One region of the Streptomyces sp. NBC_00631 genome, then DNA from elsewhere that is predicted to be linked to it. Evidence: riboswitches for the same ligand, from Rfam matches in the RefSeq annotation. Region 1 holds a riboswitch; the other holds the start of a gene.
The links. Region 1 has a riboswitch for S-adenosylmethionine ahead of OHB00_RS14495 (aminotransferase class V-fold PLP-dependent enzyme). Riboswitches for the same ligand answer to the same signal wherever they lie in the genome.
Positions count from the first base shown of each region.

Region 1 (3,405 bases):
TGGTCCGGGTGAAGCAGCACGAGGACCTGGCCGAGGTCATCCCCGGCTCCATCAGCAAGATCCCCGGCGTCGAGGCCACGGACACGCACGTGGCGTTCCGCACGTACTCCCAGCACGACCTGGAGGCGGCGTTCGCGATCGGCCTGGACAGCTAGCAGGCGCCGCCGGCTGCAGCGCGCCCCAATGGGGCGCTGGGGGTGCCCCCGGCAGAAGGCTGGGGGAGGAAGTGCGCGCTCGGTCCCCACCGGCCCGCAGTGTGGTTCCCTGCGGGTGCGTCGTGGCTTGTCGCGCAGTTCCCCGCGCCCCCAAAAAAACAGGTAGGTCAGCTCACCGCCGGGACGCAGCGGCCGTCCTCCGTGCGGTACGTCCACTTGGCGCCGTCGGTCACCAGCTCCCGTACCGCCGTCACAAAGCGCTCCACGTGCTCGTCCGGCGTTCCCGCCCCGAAGCTCACCCGGATGGCGTTGAGGGACTTCTCGCCCGGTGCCGCCTCCGGCGCTCCGCACTCGCCCTGGGTCTGGGGGTCGGAGCCCAGCAGGGTCCTGACCAGCGGGTGGGCGCAGAAGAGGCCGTCGCGGACGCCGATGCCGTACTCGGCGGAGAGGGCGGCGGCGAAGTGGGAGCTGTTCCAGCCCTCCACCACGAAGCTGATCACGCCGACGCGCGGGGCGTCGTCGCCGAAGAGGGAGAGGACCTTGACCTCGGGGACCTCGGCGAGGCCCGCGCGGACCTCGGCGATCAGGTGCTCCTCCCGGGCGACCAGGGTGTCCCAGCCCGCCTCGGTCAGCGCCTTGCAGGCGGAGGCGATGGAGTAGGCGCCGATGACGTTGGGCGACCCGGCCTCGTGCCGCGCGGCGCTCTCGTGCCACTCGACGGCCACTCCCCCGTCCTCGCGCCGGGTGACCTTGCGGCTGGCGCCGCCGCCCGCGAGGTAGGGCTCGGCGGCCTGCAGCCAGTCGGCGCGGCCGGCCAGGACGCCGGCGCCGAAGGGGGCGTACAGCTTGTGACCGGAGAAGGCGACCCAGTCGACGTCCAGGTCCCGGACGGAGACGGGGTGGTGCGGGGCCAGCTGGGCGGCGTCCAGGACGATCCGGGCGCCGTGGGCGTGTGCGGTGGCGGCCAGTTCGCGCACCGGCCACAGCTCGCCGGTGACGTTGGAGGCGCCGGTGACACAGACCAGGGCCGGGCCGTAGCCCCCTTCGATCGGCGCGGTACGGTCGGCGAGGGCCTGCTCCAGGGTCGCCACGGCCTGCTGCGGGGTGCGCGGGGCGTCGAGGTAGGTGACCCGGGTGTCCTGCCAGGGCAGCAGGGAGGCGTGGTGTTCGGTCTCGAAGACGAAGACCTGGCAGTCCGCGGGCAGGGTGCGGGCCAGGAGGTTCAGGGAGTCCGTCGTGGAGCGGGTGAAGATCAGCTGGTCGTCGGGGCGGCAGTCGAGGAACTCGGCGACGGTCCGGCGGGCGTTCTCGAAGAGGTCCGTGGAGAGCTGGGAGAGGTAGCCGGCACCGCGGTGGACGCTGCCGTAGTAGGGGGCGTACGCCGCCACGTCGTCCCAGACCCGCTGGAGGGCGGGGGCACTGGCCGCGTAGTCGAGGGCGGCGTAGGTGACCTCGCCGCCGGTGACGAGCGGGACGGTGACGTCCCGGCCCAGAACGGGCAGCGGGGCACAAACGGACCGGGCGGCGGCAGCGGTGGAGACGGACATGGGTGAACTCCCGTGTGAGCAGGTGAAATCCGCCGTGCGAGCGGATGCGCTCAAGCAGCGGCAGGGGAAAAGGGGGATGCGGAGGCGGGGCTCTGCGGCCCTATCGCATTCGCTTGCTCACGGAAGGCTCCTCGACGACCAGGACCCCTGGTGTGCGAGGGGTCCGCGCTTGCCGTGGACCTCACTGCCCACGGCCTGGTCCTCACCCGGGGCACCCCGCCACGGACGGAGGGTTGCCGGACAGTCGGCCGGGGCCTCATGACTGTCACTCATGACCTGGGAAGAAACGTAAGTGAGATGATCGCCGCCGCGCAACTCCTGTCCGGATGACGGGATGGGGGCGAGGACGGTTCGGCACCGCCGGGAAGGCCGCGTGTGGTTGCGCACCGTTGCGGCGGAGAAGGAAGGTGCACGCCGGCCGATTTCATCGGCACCGGCGCCGGGTTTCCTTCTCCGCCGCAACGGCGGCCAGCCACGACGGCGCGGTCCGGCGGTGCCGTACCGCGCCTCAGCCCCCTGACGGCGCCGCCCCTACTTGTTCGTCGCCGCCGCCCAGCGTTCCAGCACCCGCTTGGCCGAACCCGAGTCGATGGACTCGGCCGCTCTGGACATGCCGGCCCGGAGCTGTTCGGCCAGCGTGCCCGGACCCGGGTCCAAGGCCACCAGGGCCGCCGCCGAATTGAGCAGCACCGCGTCCCGTACCGGGCCCGTCTCGCCGTCCAGGAGCCTGCGGGCGACCTCCGCGTTGTACGACGGGTCGCCGCCCCGCAGGGCCTCCACGGGGACCAGGTCGATGCCGACGTCCCGGGGGTCGAAGGTCTCCTCGGTGACCTTGCCGTCGCGGACGGTCCAGACGTGGGACGTGGCGGTCGTCGTCAGTTCGTCGAGGCCGTCGTCGCCACGGAAGACCAGGGAGGAGTTGCCGCGCTCCGCGAAGACGGCCGCGACGACCGGTGCCATACGCGGGTCCGCGACACCGACCGCCTGGGCCCGGACCTTCGCGGGGTTGGTCAGCGGGCCGAGGATGTTGAAGACCGTGCGGATGCCCAACTGGCCGCGCGCGGCGCCCGCGTGACGCAGCGCGGGGTGGAACTTGATGGCGAAGCAGAAGGTGATGCCGGCCTCGTCGGCGACCTCGGCGACCCGCTGCGGGGTCAGGTCGAGGTTGACGCCGAGCTTCTCCAGGACGTCCGAGGCACCGGACGCGGAGGAGGCCGCGCGGTTGCCGTGCTTGACGACCTTCGCCCCGGTGCCGGCCACCACCAGCGCCGACATCGTGGAGATGTTCACCGTCTTCGCGCCGTCGCCGCCCGTCCCGACGATGTCGACCGTGCGGCCCGGCACCTCGATGACGTTGGCGTGCTCGTACATCGTGCGGACGAGCCCGTTGATCTCCTCGACGGTCTCGCCCTTGGCCCGCAGGGCGACGACGAAGCCCGCGATCTGGGCGTCGGTGGCCTGGCCGCGCATGACCTGGTCCATCGCCCAGGCCGTCGCGTCGGCGCTCTGGTCCTGGCCGTACAGCAGCGCGTTCAGCACCTCGGGCCAGGAACGGCCCGCCGCGGTGTCGCCTCCAGCGGGGGTCACAGCGCTCATAAGGCCGCTCCTGATCGTCGTACGGGAAAGGGAGGTTCTCCAGGCCTACCCTATCCAGCTCCGGGCACGGCGAAGGGCCCCCGTCCGTACCCCGGACGGGGGCCCTT
Region 1 covers NZ_CP107734.1:3,158,024-3,161,428, forward strand. The annotation lists gene OHB00_RS14490 (Lrp/AsnC family transcriptional regulator) at 1-155, shown strand, start outside; gene OHB00_RS14495 (aminotransferase class V-fold PLP-dependent enzyme) at 323-1,702, opposite strand; SAM riboswitch class IV at 1,863-1,979, opposite strand; gene trpD (anthranilate phosphoribosyltransferase) at 2,234-3,298, opposite strand.

Region 2 (3,405 bases), 2.0 Mb from region 1:
GGCCAGTGCCAGGTGGTAGTCCTGGATGACCACCACCGCGCCCTGGGCCGCCTCCTCCGCCAGTGCCTCGGCGAAGGCGCGGTTGTAGGCCTGGTACGACGCCCACTGCCGCCGGAACTCCGCGTCGAAGACGGGCTCCAGCGGGGTCTGGTAGAGCATGTGGTGGACGAACCACAGCACCGAGTTCGCGATGCCGTTGTACGCGTCGGAGAACACGTCCGCGTCGATGTCGAGCATCCGGACCTGCTGCCCGCCGGTGTCCCCGGCCGGCAGCCGGCCGCCCTCGGCCCGCCGCACCGCCTCCCGGTCGCCGCCGCTCAGCGCCGCGCACACCCACACCGCGTTCGCGTCCGGCCCGATGGCCGAAAGCCCCGAGACCAGCCCGCCACCGCCCCGTCTGGCGTGCAGGGAACCGTCTTCGCGCAGCTCGTACGAGACCGGGCCGCGGTTCGAGGCGACCAGCACCTCGGCACCGCCGGTGGAAGCCATGGGAGAAGCCATACGCCTGAACCTAGCCCGGCCCGTAAACGCTCAAACGTACGGCCGCGCCCGACGCGCCGCCGTATACGGCCGTACGGCGAAGTCACGCCACGACGTCGGCCATGACGTCACGCCACCCGGCGCTCGGCGTACTCCGTGATCTCCACCATCGGCGGCCGTTCCTCCGTGTCCACGGAGTACGTGCGCGGTTCGAAGCCGTCCTCGCCCCTTTCGAACTGGGTGAGGGAGGGGCGGATCAGGTGGCCGCGGGCCAGCCGCAGCTGGGCGGTGCGGTAGATCGCGGCGGACATCCGGCCGAGGGCCTGGCCGTCCTGGTGGCGGTGTTTGCGGACCCCGACATCGACCTGGGCGAGGGCGTCGAGGCCCACCAGGTGCAGGGCGTCGACCAGCATGCCGAGCTCCACGCCGTAGCCGACCGGGAAGGGGAGCTGTTCCAGCAGGGAGCGCCGGGCCGCGTACTCGCCGCCGAGCGGCTGGACGAAACCGGCCAGCTGCGGCCAGTGCATGTTCAGCAGCGGGCGGGCCATCAGTTCGGTGACCCGGCCGCCCTGTCCGGCGGCGCCGCCGAGCGGACGGTCGTACATCGCCTTGACCAGGTCCACGTCCGGGTCGGTGAGGAGCGGGCCGACGATGCCGGCGACGAAGTCGGAGGAGAACTCCCGCAGGTCGGCGTCGATGAAGCAGACGATGTCCCCGGTGGTGACCAGGAGGGAGCGCCAGAGGACCTCGCCCTTGCCGGGCACGGCGGGGATGCGGGGCAGGATCGCGTCGCGGTGCACGACGCGGGCGCCGGCCGCCGCGGCGACGGCTGCGGTGCGGTCGGTGGAGCCGGAGTCGACGACCACTATCTCGTCGACGAGCGGCACCTGCTGCATGAGGTCGTGGCGGATGATCGCGACGATGTCGCCGACGGTCTCCTCCTCGTTGAGCGCGGGCAGCACGACGCTGACCGTCTGCCCGGAGGACCGTTTGGCGGCCATGACCCGGTGCAGGGGACGATCGGATACGGACCAGGAGCGGGTGGCCAGCCAGCGCTCGACTTCTTCCAGCACGGTCAGCGGCTCCTCACTGTCACGGTCACACGACGAGGTGTGATCCATCTCGCGGTTCGGACGACTCTCTCAACTGTCCTGGCCTTCGGTTACAGTCTTGAACAACGCCGATGACCATCGCATGTCCTGGGGTCACCGGCCGTTGACAACCGCATACAGCTCATCCAGAGGGGCAGAGGGATACGGCCCGATGAAGCCCCGGCAACCCTCCAGTCGGTTCTCGTAGATCGCCGATCAGTGTCGATCGCCCGCGAGGCTCCCGGCTAGGGAAGGTGCCAAATCCGTCTCACGGCGAGATGCGTCGTGAGGAAGATGAGGAGAAAGGGCCTCGCCTCACATGGCTGTGCAGACTGTTGCAAGCACCACGGATTCCACCGTCGACCTCGGCCCCGCCGCTGCCCTCAGCTGCCGCGAGTGCAGTCACCGGGTGCCGCTCGGCCCGGTGTTCGCCTGCGAGGAGTGTTTCGGCCCGCTGGAGATCTCGTACGACTTCTCGGCCTACGACACCGAGGAGCTCCGCAAGCGGATCGAAGCGGGTCCCGCGAACATCTGGCGCTACGCGCCGCTGCTGCCCGTCCCCGCGGACGTGGCGACCAAGCCGAACATCAACCCCGGCTGGACCAAGCTCGTCAAGGCCGACAACCTCGCCCGTGAGCTCGGGGTGACCGGCGGGCTGTACGTGAAGGACGACTCCGGCAACCCGACGCACTCCTTCAAGGACCGCGTCGTCGCCCAGGCCGTCGAGGCCGCCCGTGCCTTCGGCTACACCACCCTCTCCTGCTCCTCCACCGGCAACCTGGCCGGGGCGGTCGGCGCCGCCGCCGCCCGGGCCGGCTTCCGCTCCTGCGTCTTCATCCCGCACGACCTGGAGCAGGGCAAGGTCGTCATGGCCGCGATCTACGGCGGCGAGCTCGTCGGCATCGAGGGCAACTACGACGACGTGAACCGTTTCTGCTCCGAGCTGATCGGCGACTCGGCAGGCGAGGGCTGGGGCTTCGTCAACGTCAACCTGCGGCCGTACTACGCGGAGGGCTCCAAGACCCTGGCGTACGAGATCTGCGAGCAGCTCGGCTGGCAGATCCCGGACCAGCTGGTCATCCCGATCGCGTCCGGCTCGCAGCTCACGAAGATCGACAAGGGGCTGCGGGAGCTGATCAAGCTCGGGCTCGTCGAGGACAAGCCGTACAAGATCTTCGGTGCGCAGGCCGAGGGGTGCTCGCCGGTGTCGGTGGCCTACAAGGAGGGCCACGACGTGGTGCGGCCGCAGAAGCCGAACACCATCGCCAAGTCCCTCGCCATCGGCAACCCGGCCGACGGCCCGTACGTCCTCGACATCGCGCGCCGCACCGGCGGTGCCGTGGAGGACGTCACCGACGAGCAGGTCGTCGACGCCATCAAGCTCCTTGCGCGGACCGAGGGAATCTTCGCGGAAACCGCCGGCGGAGTGACGGTTGGAGTCACCAAAAAGCTCATTGAGAATGGGTTGATTGATCCGGCGAAGTCGGTCGTTGTACTCAACACCGGTGATGGACTGAAGACGCTGGACGCGGTTGCGGGAACCGGACTCACCGCGACCATTCGCCCGAATCTGGAGTCTTTCCGTGAGGCCGGGCTCGCCTGAGTCCCCTGAGAAATAGGGCGTTGCCCAGACCGGAGGTAAAAACGTGAGCGTCACCGTTCGCATCCCCACCATCCTGCGCACCTACACCGGCGGCCAGGCCGAAGTCACCGCCGAAGGCGCCACCCTCGGCGAGGTCATCTCCGACCTGGAGAAGAACCACACCGGGATCTCCGCGCGCGTCCTCGACGACCAGGGCAAGCTGCGCCGTTTCGTGAATGTGTACGTCAACGA
Region 2 covers NZ_CP107734.1:5,143,232-5,146,636, reverse strand. The annotation lists gene OHB00_RS23495 (trehalose-6-phosphate synthase) at 1-489, opposite strand, end outside; gene OHB00_RS23490 (glucosyl-3-phosphoglycerate synthase) at 609-1,553, opposite strand; SAM riboswitch class I at 1,711-1,872, shown strand; gene thrC (threonine synthase) at 1,891-3,174, shown strand; gene OHB00_RS23480 (MoaD/ThiS family protein) at 3,218-3,405, shown strand, end outside.
Region 2: linked by a shared signal. The riboswitch ahead of thrC (threonine synthase) and the one ahead of OHB00_RS14495 (aminotransferase class V-fold PLP-dependent enzyme) in region 1 are both predicted to bind S-adenosylmethionine.